Regions from separate parts of the Collimonas fungivorans genome, predicted to be linked through region 3. Evidence: predicted binding sites of a transcription regulator. Region 3 holds the regulator's gene; each other region holds the start of a gene.
The links. Region 3 encodes LexA, which represses DNA repair genes until DNA is damaged. Its sites were predicted from a motif close to ACTGTATNNNNATACAGT; they were not measured.
Positions count from the first base shown of each region.

Region 1: ruvA (Holliday junction branch migration protein RuvA) is a predicted target of LexA. The motif match lies at 1,742-1,759, and genes of this name have one in related genera.
Region 2: CFter6_RS11965 (VRR-NUC domain-containing protein) is a predicted target of LexA. The motif match lies at 2,353-2,370, and genes of this name have one in related genera.

Region 1 covers NZ_CP013232.1:1,045,372-1,049,549, forward strand. The annotation lists rRNA gene CFter6_RS04515 (23S ribosomal RNA) at 1-1,345, shown strand, start outside; rRNA gene rrf (5S ribosomal RNA) at 1,522-1,634, shown strand; gene ruvA (Holliday junction branch migration protein RuvA) at 1,801-2,379, shown strand; gene ruvB (Holliday junction branch migration DNA helicase RuvB) at 2,472-3,530, shown strand; gene CFter6_RS04535 (YaiI/YqxD family protein) at 3,574-4,026, shown strand; RNA gene CFter6_RS04540 (sX9 sRNA) at 4,042-4,116, opposite strand.
Region 2 covers NZ_CP013232.1:2,754,439-2,758,616, forward strand. The annotation lists gene CFter6_RS11945 (GFA family protein) at 1-214, opposite strand, end outside; gene CFter6_RS11950 (hypothetical protein) at 564-875, shown strand; gene CFter6_RS11955 (hypothetical protein) at 1,057-1,341, shown strand; gene CFter6_RS11960 (hypothetical protein) at 1,366-2,163, opposite strand; gene CFter6_RS11965 (VRR-NUC domain-containing protein) at 2,428-4,065, shown strand; gene CFter6_RS11970 (ATP-dependent DNA helicase) at 4,062-4,178, shown strand, end outside.
Region 3 covers NZ_CP013232.1:3,429,954-3,434,131, forward strand. The annotation lists gene rplI (50S ribosomal protein L9) at 1-377, opposite strand, end outside; gene rpsR (30S ribosomal protein S18) at 404-688, opposite strand; gene priB (primosomal replication protein N) at 675-1,037, opposite strand; gene rpsF (30S ribosomal protein S6) at 1,087-1,455, opposite strand; gene lexA (transcriptional repressor LexA) at 1,797-2,438, shown strand; gene CFter6_RS14645 (RNA methyltransferase) at 2,577-3,350, opposite strand; gene CFter6_RS14650 (inositol monophosphatase family protein) at 3,515-4,178, shown strand, end outside.

The DNA.
Region 1 (4,178 bases), 2.4 Mb from region 3:
AGCAATCGGAAGTGGTTCCAAGAAAAGCCTCTAAGCTTCAGTCACACGAGACCGTACCGCAAACCGACACAGGTGGGCGAGATGAGTATTCTAAGGCGCTTGAGAGAACTCGGGAGAAGGAACTCGGCAAATTTGTACCGTAACTTCGGGATAAGGTACGCCCATGTAGTTTGACTGGCCTGCGCCAGAAGGACGAAAGGGCTGCAATAAAAAGGTGGCTGCGACTGTTTAATAAAAACACAGCACTCTGCAAACACGAAAGTGGACGTATAGGGTGTGACGCCTGCCCGGTGCTGGAAGATTAAATGATGGGGTGCAAGCTCTTGATTGAAGTCCCAGTAAACGGCGGCCGTAACTATAACGGTCCTAAGGTAGCGAAATTCCTTGTCGGGTAAGTTCCGACCTGCACGAATGGCGTAACGATGGCCACACTGTCTCCTCCCGAGACTCAGCGAAGTTGAAATGTTTGTGATGATGCAATCTACCCGCGGCTAGACGGAAAGACCCCATGAACCTTTACTGTAGCTTTGCATTGGACTTTGAACCAATCTGTGTAGGATAGGTGGGAGGCTTTGAAGCGGGGACGCTAGTTCTCGTGGAGCCAACCTTGAAATACCACCCTGGTTTGTTTGAGGTTCTAACCTTGGTCCGTTATCCGGATCGGGGACAGTGCATGGTAGGCAGTTTGACTGGGGCGGTCTCCTCCCAAAGTGTAACGGAGGAGTTCGAAGGTACGCTAGGTACGGTCGGACATCGTGCTAATAGTGCAATGGCATAAGCGTGCTTAACTGCGAGACTGACAAGTCGAGCAGGTACGAAAGTAGGACATAGTGATCCGGTGGTTCTGTATGGAAGGGCCATCGCTCAACGGATAAAAGGTACTCTGGGGATAACAGGCTGATTCCTCCCAAGAGTTCATATCGACGGGGGAGTTTGGCACCTCGATGTCGGCTCATCACATCCTGGGGCTGTAGCCGGTCCCAAGGGTATGGCTGTTCGCCATTTAAAGTGGTACGTGAGCTGGGTTTAAAACGTCGTGAGACAGTTTGGTCCCTATCTGCCGTGGGCGTTGGAAATTTGAAGGGGGCTGCTCCTAGTACGAGAGGACCGGAGTGGACGAACCTCTGGTGTACCGGTTGTCACGCCAGTGGCATTGCCGGGTAGCTAAGTTCGGAAGAGATAACCGCTGAAAGCATCTAAGCGGGAAACTTGCCTTAAGATGATATTTCCCGGGAACTAGATTCCCCTAAAGGGTCGTTCGAGACCAGGACGTTGATAGGTCAGGTGTGGAAGCGTAGTAATACGTTAAGCTAACTGATACTAATTGCCCGTGAGGCTTGTCCCTATAACCTTAGCAGGTTATATGATGAGCTTATTTGTTTGCCAAGATTCGAAAGAATCGTTTGGACACTCATACCCAACCGGACTCACTCACCCTAGTGAGTTCGGTATAAAAAACTACTTCTTCTAAATTGCGTTCTTTGTTGCTCCAATCGGAGAACAAAAACGATACAAGTTATGCCTGATGACCATAGCGAGTTGGTACCACCCCTTCCCATCCCGAACAGGACCGTGAAACGACTTTGCGCCGATGATAGTGCTGCAACCAGTGTGAAAGTAGGTCATCGTCAGGCTTTTATTAAAAAACCCTCTGCATTCATCTGCAGAGGGTTTTTGCTTTGGGGTTTTGGTTTGCGCAGCCGATAATTTCCGGCAATTTCATCTTTCCGCTAACAAAACCACTGTGTTTTTAACCAGTTGTCCTGTATGATTCATTGATTCACATAAAGGCCAACTGCGATGATAGGTCGTCTTTCCGGGATTCTGCTCGAAAAAAATCCTCCCCAATTGCTGATTGACTGCAACGGCGTCGGCTATGAAGTCGGTGTGCCGATGAGCACTTTCTACAATTTGCCGGGACTGGGTGAGAAGGTCGCCTTGCTCACCCACCTGGCGATACGGGAAGATGCACATGTGCTGTATGGTTTCGGCACAGCTGAAGAACGGAATGTTTTCAAGCAGCTGATCAAGATCAGCGGCGTCGGCGCCCGTACTGCCTTGTCCATTTTGTCTGGCATGTCGGTGCAGGATCTGGCGCAGGCAATCACCATGCAGGAAGCCGGCCGTCTGACCAAGGTGCCGGGCATCGGCAAGAAAACCGCCGAACGCCTGTTGCTCGAATTGAAAGGCAAACTGGGAGCCGACCTGGGACCGGTCGGCAGCCATCATGCCAGCGACGCCAGCGGCGATATCTTGAATGCCCTGATTGCGCTTGGTTATTCCGACAAGGAAGCGATGCTGGCGCTCAAGCAGCTGCCGGCTGACACCAGCGTGTCGGATGGTATCAAATTGGCACTGAAAGCCCTGTCCAAGTTGTAATCGGACAGGCTAAAGCTGATCATTATTGCTTTATTGATGGTGTAGATGTCTTTTTTTATATCTAATCGCTACAGTCTGGCTACAATCCGACCATGAGTATCCAAACCGACGATTTCGCCGAACAACGCATTATCGCTGCCACGCCCGCTTCGCCGAATGAAGAGGCGATCGAGCGGGCGCTGCGGCCGAAGCAGCTGGACGAGTACGTCGGCCAGGAAAAGATACGCGACCAGTTGCAGATATTCATTACCGCCGCCAGGCAGCGGCGTGAAGCTTTGGACCACACTTTGCTGTTCGGTCCCCCGGGCCTGGGCAAGACCACGCTGGCGCATATCATTGCGCGCGAAATGGGCGTCAACCTGCGCCAGACTTCGGGGCCGGTGCTGGAACGCGCCGGCGACCTGGCTGCGCTGCTGACCAATCTCGAAGCCAATGACGTGCTGTTCATCGATGAAATCCATCGCTTGTCGCCGGTGGTGGAAGAAATCCTGTATCCGGCGCTGGAAGATTATCAGATCGATATCATGATCGGCGAAGGCCCGGCAGCACGCTCGGTGCGCCTGGACCTGCAGCCGTTCACCCTGGTAGGCGCGACCACGCGCGCGGGGATGCTGACCAATCCGCTGCGCGACCGCTTCGGCATTGTCGCCCGCCTGGAGTTTTATACGCCGCAGCAATTGAGCAAGATCGTTACGCGCAGCGCCTCCTTGCTGGGCGCGCCGATCATGGACGACGGCGCTTTTGAAATCGCCAAGCGCAGCCGCGGCACGCCGCGCATCGCCAACCGCCTGCTGCGTCGGGTGCGCGACTACGCCGAAGTCAAAGGCAACGGTGAAATCACCAAGCCGATGGCGGATGCGGCGCTGGTGATGCTGGATGTCGATCCGGTCGGTTTCGACGTCATGGACAGGAAGCTGCTGGAAGCGGTGCTGTTCAAGTTCGGCGGCGGCCCGGTCGGCCTCGACAACCTTGCCGCCGCCATCGGCGAAGAACGCGACACGATCGAAGATGTGCTTGAGCCGTACCTGATCCAGCAGGGATACCTGCAGCGCACGCCGCGCGGCCGTATTGCAACTCCGCTGGCATACAGCCATTTTGGCGTGGCGGCGCCCCGCACCGGACCGAACGGCGAGTTATGGGGGCAAAATTAATCCGCCCACAGATACTGATGCAGCAAGCGGACAGCCGGCGGCAATGCAAATCTGGGTCGACGCCGATGCATGTCCCGGCGTCATCAAGGAAATTCTGTTTCGGGTCGCCGACCGGCTGCATATCGTGGTGACCCTGGTAGCCAACAGGTTGTTAAGGGTGCCGCCTTCGCGGTTCATCAAGGCGGTCCAGGTGGCGTCCGGTTTCGACGTCGCCGATCGCGAAATTGTTCGATTGCTGCAAGCGGGCGACCTGGTGATTACCGCCGATATCCCGCTGGCAGCCGATGTGCTTGAAAAGGGCGGCAACGCCTTGAATCCGCGCGGCGAATTTTATACCGAGGACAACATCCAGCAGCACCTGACGATGCGCAATTTCATGGATGAACTGCGCGGCAGCGGCGTAGAAACCGGCGGTCCGGCGGCATTCAGCCAGAGCGACCGCCATCTGTTCGCAGCACAGCTTGACCGGTTTTTGCAGAAGTCGCGGAATCGATGAATGTTTCTAAGAGCCTGTTCACGATCTGTAGCGAGCGCCCGTCAGCTGGTACTAAACGGCGCGGAGAAACCGGAGTGTACTTCAGTACATGAGGATTTCGAGCACCGATTAGTGCCAGATCACGGGTGCGCAGTAAGATCGTGAATAGGCTC
Region 2 (4,178 bases), 680 kb from region 3:
CGCCTTGCCGTTTGAGTTTTGCATGGTAGACGCTGACATCGTCCTGGCCTTGCACCTTCAGGGTGCTGGCGTCGCCGCCGATGTTGACGGCGTATCCGCCGCCGCCCTGGGTCTTGCGGCAGATCGAACAATAACAGCGCTGGTAAGGATAGGGCGTATCGCTTTCCAGGCTGAAACGGACTGCGCCGCAATGGCAGGATCCCTTGAGTTTCATGGTTCTCTCCTAGTTATCGCCGCCTCCAGTATCGCCGATCCCGGCGGCAAGCCAGTGTTAAGCACCGAACATACAGGCCCGCTGTTGAAGTTCATCATGCTTCCCTCTTATTCCGGCGCCGCCGGTAATGGCTAGTGTCGTGTCACGGGCTCGATCACGACGATTGCCGTTTTCGGCAGCGAGCGAGCCGGCAGAACCGGCGCGCCGACCATCACTCCGATATCGCCCTCATCGCAAATTGCGCCGCCCAGGCGGCTGCTGGGGCCGGAACTCGAGCGCGTGAACATCGATGGCAGTATAGTTAAAAGAACCTGAAGCATTCAGCTGCAGGCAGATCAAGGAAATGGTTATGGAGCTGGTTCGTACTTACATGATTGAAACCACGAATGCCCTGTTTACGCTGGTCGTCACGGAAGCCGGCCATGGCGGCCCCTATAAGGCGACATATGTCGGGACGCGGCAGAAAGTCGAACTGCCATGGGTGGACAATCCCGGGCTGGGCGAGAAGGATCTTGACGGCGAAGCGGCAGACGTGGATTTCGATGTGCTGATCGCCACCTGTCATCGGCAGATCGCGCAACGCGGCGGCGAAATACTCGGTATCCAGGACATCTCGGTCATCGACGAGCGTCCTCGCAGAGACTGGGGATCCGGGCGCTGACAAATTCGCCGCCGCTGGCAAGCAAAAAACCTGCAGAATCGTTTTTCATGGAGAACTATTTGATCTCCAGCCCCTCTCATTCCCAATAAAAAAGCCAATGCCTGGAGCACCAGGCCGGTTGGCGCACGCCAACATTTCCACGAAGGTTGTTCATTTAACACCTGAGACAAGGAGATTTCTCATGAGGCCTATCAGTACCTACATCATTGAAACCGACAACGCACTTTTTACCCTGGTAGTTACGGAGTCGGATGACGGCGGTCCATACAGTGCGTCGTATATCGGAACCAGCCCGAAATTCGAACAGACCGATACGGATGACGACGCCGACCCGGTACAAGAAGATATCGAAGGCGAAATGGAAGACCCGGATTTTGACGTGCTGCTGGCGGCCTGCCATCGGGAAATCGTGGAGCGCGGCGGCAACATCGTCAGCATCGAAGATATATCTGATGATGAACGCTAACGTCTTTCCAGTAGCGACGCCCGATCAGAAGCGAACCTTCAGATAAGCGCTGGGCCCGACCAGCTTGACGCCCAGGTTGGCCTCATAGTTGGAGCTATCCCGGTACAGCTGGATCTTGGTGATGCCGTAGTCGGCGCCGATGCCGACATTCTTGAACGGAAACCACTCGACGCCGACATTGCCGTTATAGATATGGCCGTTGATGTTGCCGCCGTTTTTCTTGATGCCGGAAGCCTCGGCGTACAGCCGCACATTGTCGCTCAGCGCCGTGCGCACGCCCACTTCCAGCAGCGGCGCGATGGCGTTGTCGCTGCGCGAATCGCTGGCCGTGCCGCTGACGCCGTCCAGCGAACCGCGCGCCATGGTGTCGAGGTCGGCTTGGTAATAGGCGGCGCCGGCGCCGAGGCCGAATACCGTATTGCCGGATCCGAACCACCATTTATAGGCCAGTTGCGCCAGTTCCACCTTGAGGCGGGCATTGGCGGAAGCGTCGCCGGTGACGACCTGGCCGTTGACGGTGGCGGTGCGGGCGATGGCGGCGTCAAAATTGTTGGTGTAGCGGTAGTAATCGAACGCCAGGCCCTGGTGGTCGCCCAGCAGCACATCGGCGCGCACCCGGCCCAGCGTCTTGTGGTCGCGCGTCAGGTCGCCGGTTTCGGCGCGGCCGTATTTGGTGTTGACGCCGATATTGAAAGTCGGCTCGACATAATAGCCGCCGACCGACAGGCTGAAACGGTCCAGCGCCGGCGACGGATCGGCCAGCGCGCTTGCAGACGCCAGGCACAAGCCTGTTGCGGCCAGGGATTTGGTCACGATGCTCATCGGGAGATCCTCATTCAAGTTTATCCGCCTGGGGAGAAAATGCCTGGATAAAAGCTTAGCAGGAGCAACTTGGGGCGAATGAGCGATAGCTAACATTTCAGATTGGAATGCCAGGATTTTTTATGGCTGGCAGCGGCTCTTTGCGGCGCAAGCAAGGGGTTTTCAATGGTTGATATATACTGCAACATGACTGTATATTCATACAGTCAATCATCTTTCAACTTTTACCTGGCGCGCAATATGTCGAGCCGCGGTGTCCGTAACATGGTCAGAGTGCTGGAAAACCGTTTTTATTATCTCGACAATTTCCTTGCCGTGGTGGCATCGGTACGCGCCCGTTATCGCCATTTGCTGAACGGCGAGGAGCAGGCTTTCGTCTGCGGTTTCGAAGCGTTGCCGCTGGCGTCGCGTGCGTTGCTGGTGCGGATGGTGATGCGCAAGGGCGAGCTGTTTCGCCTGGGCCGGCTGAGCTATGATGAAATCGGCTGCGCGCGCAGCGCCGTGGCGCCCCTGATCATCGCCGGCTGGCTGGACGGCGAACCAGCCATCGATATCGTACAACTGTGCGGCCTGCTGACAAAAACCGAACTGGCGGCGGCGTTTCCGCTGTTGCCGCGCAATGTACGCAAGGCAGAGCAGCTTGAAATCCTGCGCGCCGAGCATGGCGACGCGCTACGCACGCTCGGCGGCTGGCGTATCGACGACCAGCTGCTGCGGCTGCGCATTGCGCCCCTGTGCGACCGGCTGCGGCTGATGTTTTTCGGTAACCTGCATCAGGACTGGTCGGAATTCGTACTGTCGGAACTGGGGATATTCAGGTACGAACAGGTCGATTTGTCGCTTGCACAAGGTTTCAGCAGCAGGCAGGACATCGACGATTACCTGCATCTGCACGCTTGCCGCGAACGGTTCCGCGACGGCGCAGCACCGCAAGCCGTGCTGGGCGACTTGCCAGGCGCGCCTTATCCGAACGACTGGCTGGAGCAGCGCCGCAGCAAGCTGCTGTTCCAGATCGCCCAGCATTACGAACGAAGCGCCGAGCTGGCGGCGGCGCTGCGCATTTATGCGGATTGCGCGTGGCCGGGCGCGCGCCTGCGCGCGATCCGGGTGCTGGAGCGCTGCGGCCAGCCCGATGCGGCTTTCGGACTGGCGCAGCAGGCTGAGTTGCAGCCGGAAAGCGAGGCTGAAAAACAGCAGCTGCTGCGCGTCATGCCGCGTTTGCGGCGCCAGCTTGGCCGTGGAAAGATGCCGCAAGCCGCCGCTGCGCCCATCATCCGCCACGACCTGGCGCTGCAGCGGGCCGAGCCCGGCGTCTCAGTCGAAACCGTGCTCGCCAGTCATCTGTCGCGCGCCGGCGCACCCGCGGTCTATGTCGAAAACACGCTGATCAACTCGCTGTTCGGCCTGCTGTTCTGGGATGCCGTTTTTGCGCCGCTCCCGGGCGCATTTTTCCATCCATTCCAGAGCGGCCCGGCCGACCTGCACAGCGCCGATTTCCGGCTGCGCCGCGCCAGCCGGTTCGACGCCGGTTTCGCCGAGATCGACAGCGGCGGCTACCGGCAGACCATCTGGCGGAACTTCCGCGCCAAGGCCGGCATCCAGTCGCCATTCGTATTCTGGGAGGCTATCGATGAACAGCTGCTGGTTATGGCGCTGGATTGCCTGCCGCCGCTGCATCTGCGGAAATGCTTCGAACGCATCCTGCAGGATATCAAGACCAACCGTTCCGGCCTGCCGGATCTTATCCAGTTCTGGCCGGCGGAAAAACGCTACCAGATGATCGAAGTCAAAGGTCCGGGCGACCGCCTGCAGGACAACCAGGTCCGCTGGCTGCACTATTTTGCCGAACACGGCATGCCGGTCGCCGTCTGTTACGTGCAGTGGGCGGAGCAGTGCGCGTGAGCGAACCCGCCTATATCGTAGCCGTCCGCGCGCTGTGCGAGTTCACGGCCAAGCAGGGCGACCTCGACCTGCGCTTCACGCCGGCGCCGACCGCTCTGGAAGGCATCGCCGGC
Region 3 (4,178 bases):
TCGCCGGTTGTCTTCAGCGGGCCGTTCGGCAAGCGAACTTGTGCTTTTTCAACTGCGAAACCTTGCTTGGTCAGCGCTTCAGCGATATCGAAGTTGGTCACGGAACCGAACAGACGGCCGTCAACGCCCGATTTCTGCGAGATCTGAACGGTCAGGCCGCTCAGTTTTTCGCCCTGGCCTTGGGCCACAGCCAGCTTGGCTGCTGCGGCTGTTTCCAGATCAGCGCGCTTCGCTTCGAATTCAGCGATAGCCGTAGTTGTAGCACGACGTGCCATACGTTGTGGAATCAGGAAGTTACGTGCGTAACCGTCCTTGACGCGAACAACTTCACCCAGATTGCCGAGATTAACGACTTTTTCCAACAGAATGACTTGCATATTTTTCTCCTATTTTAAGTCGTCAATTAAGCGTTGTGCAGATCGGTGTATGGCAGCAGCGCCAGGAAACGTGCGCGCTTGATCGCAGTGTCCACTTGACGTTGATAGATTGCCTTGGTGCCGGTCAGACGTGCTGGCATGATCTTGCCGTTTTCCTGAACAAAATCCTTGAGCGTGTCGACATCCTTGTAGTCAACGCTGGCAACGTGTGCAGCGGTGAAACGGCAGAATTTCTTGCGCTTGAACAGCGGGTTTTGTTGTTGACGCTTGTTTTTCAGTTTGCTTTTATCGAACTTTTTACCGAATGCCATTTTTGGCTCCTGTATCTAAATTTTGACTTATTAATTCATCTGCAATCTCGATTGCAGCGAAATCCGTAATGTGAAATACCAGACTTCTACCGTTGCGGCTCTTGCGTGCCATGAATCCTGTGAACCAGAAGCTGCCGCCCAATGCCGCCTGACTGAATCTTCCCGAAATCTCGCCTACGGCCAGCGCGGAGATTTCGAATTCGATCAAACGTTTGATCCCTGCTTCAATCGGTTCCGAGCGGTGCTGCAATATTGCAGATGCGATCGGAATGCCTGCCGGTGTATAACGTATGACTTCACGTTCGGCAATGACGGCGACCAGTTGAAACACGTTATTGGCTTGGCTCACTCCTGATGGACTCGATAGCTATGCAAACTGCTGGCAGTTGCTTGGCAAATCAGGCTGCCGGCGCTTCAGTGCGATGGCTCTTGGCAGCATCTTCCTTCTGCACGGCCTTCATCATTGGCGAAGGACCGGTTTCGGCCTTCTTCAGCTTGACGGTCAGATGACGCAGCACTGCATCATTGAACTTGAAGCCGGTTTCGATTTCAGCCAGAGTTTCGCTGTCGCACTCGATGTTGAGGCAGACGTAATGTGCTTTAGCCAATTTCTGGATCAGGTATGCCAGTTGGCGGCGGCCCCAGTCTTCCACGCGATGCACGGTGCCGCCACGTGTAGTGACGATGCCTTTGTAGCGCTCGATCATTGCAGGCACTTGCTCGCTTTGATCTGGATGGACGATAAATACGATTTCATAATGACGCATGTAAGCTCCTTTTGGACGGATTGAAAAATCGCCCACCTCGGCGTCAAGACGAGTGTGGGAAGAGGAAAACCAGCAATAATACTAGCAATTGCAACAAAACTCAATGCTTTCAGCCTCCGGGTCAAGGCCAGGCGTAAGTAAATAGCTAAAGAGTGGTCGAATTGCATCAAATTGTCTTGCATTTGCACAAATACTGTACAAAAATACAGACTGTTGTTATGCACAGCATCGGCTAGTGTAGTGCTTTGCAAATGGGGGAGCACTGCACGAAGCGCCCCCTAGCGCCGCCTTTGCTGTTTTTTCGAGCACTTCTACACCACTTTTTACGCCCAAACTACGCCATGATCAAATTGACCGCCCGTCAGCAGCAAATCCTCGATCTGATCAAGGACGCCATCGAAAACACCGGCTTCCCGCCAACACGCGCCGAAATAGCGACCGAGCTCGGCTTCCGTTCGGCCAATGCGGCGGAGGAGCATCTGCAGGCGCTGGCGCGCAAGGGCGCCATCGTGATATCGGCCGGCACCTCGCGCGGCATCCGGCTTACCGAAAGCGCCAGCCGCAGCCAGGGCACGCAACTGGCCCTGCCGCACCCGGCGCTGATGCAGCTCAGCCTGCCGCTGATCGGACGGGTCGCCGCAGGTTCGCCGATCCTGGCGCAGGAGCATATCCAGGCCAGCTATAACGTCGACCCTGCCCTGTTCAGCGCCAAACCGGATTACCTGCTGAAGGTGCGCGGCATGTCGATGCGCGACGCCGGCATCCTGGACGGCGACCTGCTGGCGGTCAAAAAGACCGACAGCGCCAGGAATGGCCAGATCGTGGTGGCCCGGCTGGGCGACGACGTCACGGTCAAGCGTTATCAAAAAACCGGCTCCACCATCCAGCTGCTGCCGGAAAACCCGGATTTCGAGCCTATCATCGTGACTGAGGATTTCGCCCTCGAAGGCCTTGCGGTCGGCCTGCTGCGCAGCTGGAACTAGTGTCCAGAATTACAAATTCGTTGAAGAATTAAATGTGGCGAAATCGTCCCGAGACAAGGAACAAAGCACACAAGACTGGAGCCTTGCGCACATTTGTGACGCTGCATCGGGGCGGTTTCGCCACATGTTTCGCCACATTTAACGGTCGAGGCGGCGTCGCTTGCTCAGTATCTGGCTAGAGATGCCACGCAGGATGTTGACCTCTTCGATTTCCAGCTGGGCACGCGAAAACAGCCGCTTCAGGCGCGGCATCAGCTTTTTCGGGCTGGCCGGATCGAGGAATTCAATCTCCACCAAGGCCTGTTCAAGATGGGCAAACATGCCGTCGATATCGGCCAGGCTGGCGGCATTGCCCTGAAATCCCACCTCGCCGCCCGTAGCTGGCGACAAATCCTCGCTGGCTGCAACCCGGCATTCATAAGCCAGCACCTGCACCGCCTGCGCCAGGTTCAGCGATGAATACTCCGGATTGGCAGGAATATTCAGCAGCACATTGCATTTTTCGACAATCTCGTTAGGTAAACCATAACGCTCGCTGCCGAATATGACCGCCGCGTTCAGGCTGACATCGGCCGCCAGTTGGGCCGCCAAGGCGCGCGGCGCGGTCAGGGGCGGGGAAAATTCGCGCAAGCGGGCGCTCAGGGCCGCGGCGAAGTTGCAGCCCTCCAGGGCCTGCTCCACGCTGTCGACAATCCGCGCCGCCGCCAGGATATCCTGCGCGCCGCTGGCAAATGCAACGGCTTCGTCACGCTGCAATACATCGGGGAAACGCGGATTGACCAGGATCAGCTCGGAAAATCCCATGGTTTTGATAGCGCGGGCAGCCGCGCCGACATTGCCGGGACTGCTGGTTTCAACCAGCACAAAGCGCAGCCGATTGAAAAGAGACGTGTTGGTTTTTGCCTGGTTCATTTAAAATAGCGCCATTACGCGGATTTCTTCGACTAAAAGTTGCTTATTTTTCGAAACTTGTTTTCGAAATATGACAGGAACATCCGCATCGTTCATTATTATCAATCATATAGGTGGTTCTGTTCCCGGTTGGCACAGTGCCGCCATTTTAACGGAACACTATCATGCATCCAATGCTCAATACGGCCATCAAGGCCGCCCGCAACGGCGCCAAGGTCATCTCGCGCGCCTCTTTCGACCTCGACCTGCTGAAAGTCACCAAAAAACAGCATAACGACTTTGTCACCGAAGTCGACCAGGCTGCAGAAGCGGCGATCATTGACGTATTGAAGAATGCCTACCCGGACCATGCCATCCTGGCCGAAGAATCCGGCGCTTCCGCCAACCTGCATGACGATAACGAAAACGTCTGGATCATCGATCCGCTCGACGGCACCACCAATTTCATCCACGGCTTCCCCCAATACTGCGTCTCGATCGCGCTGCAGCACCGCGGCCAGATCACCCAGGCCGTCGTGTACGACCCGACGCGCAACGACTTGTTCACCGCCACCAAGGGTTCCGGCGCCTACCTGAACGACAAGCGGATCCGCGTCGGCAAGCGCGACAAGATCGCCGATGCGCTGATCGGCACCGGTTTTCCATTCCGCGAAACCGAAGGCCCGGCCATGGACGAGTACATGAAAATGTTCCGCGTCATGACGCAAAGCTGCGCCGGCCTGCGCCGCCCTGGCGCCGCCGCCCTCGACCTGGCGTATGTCGCCGCCGGCCGCCTTGACGGTTTCTTTGAAAAAGGCCTGAAACCTTGGGACATCGCCGCAGGCTCCT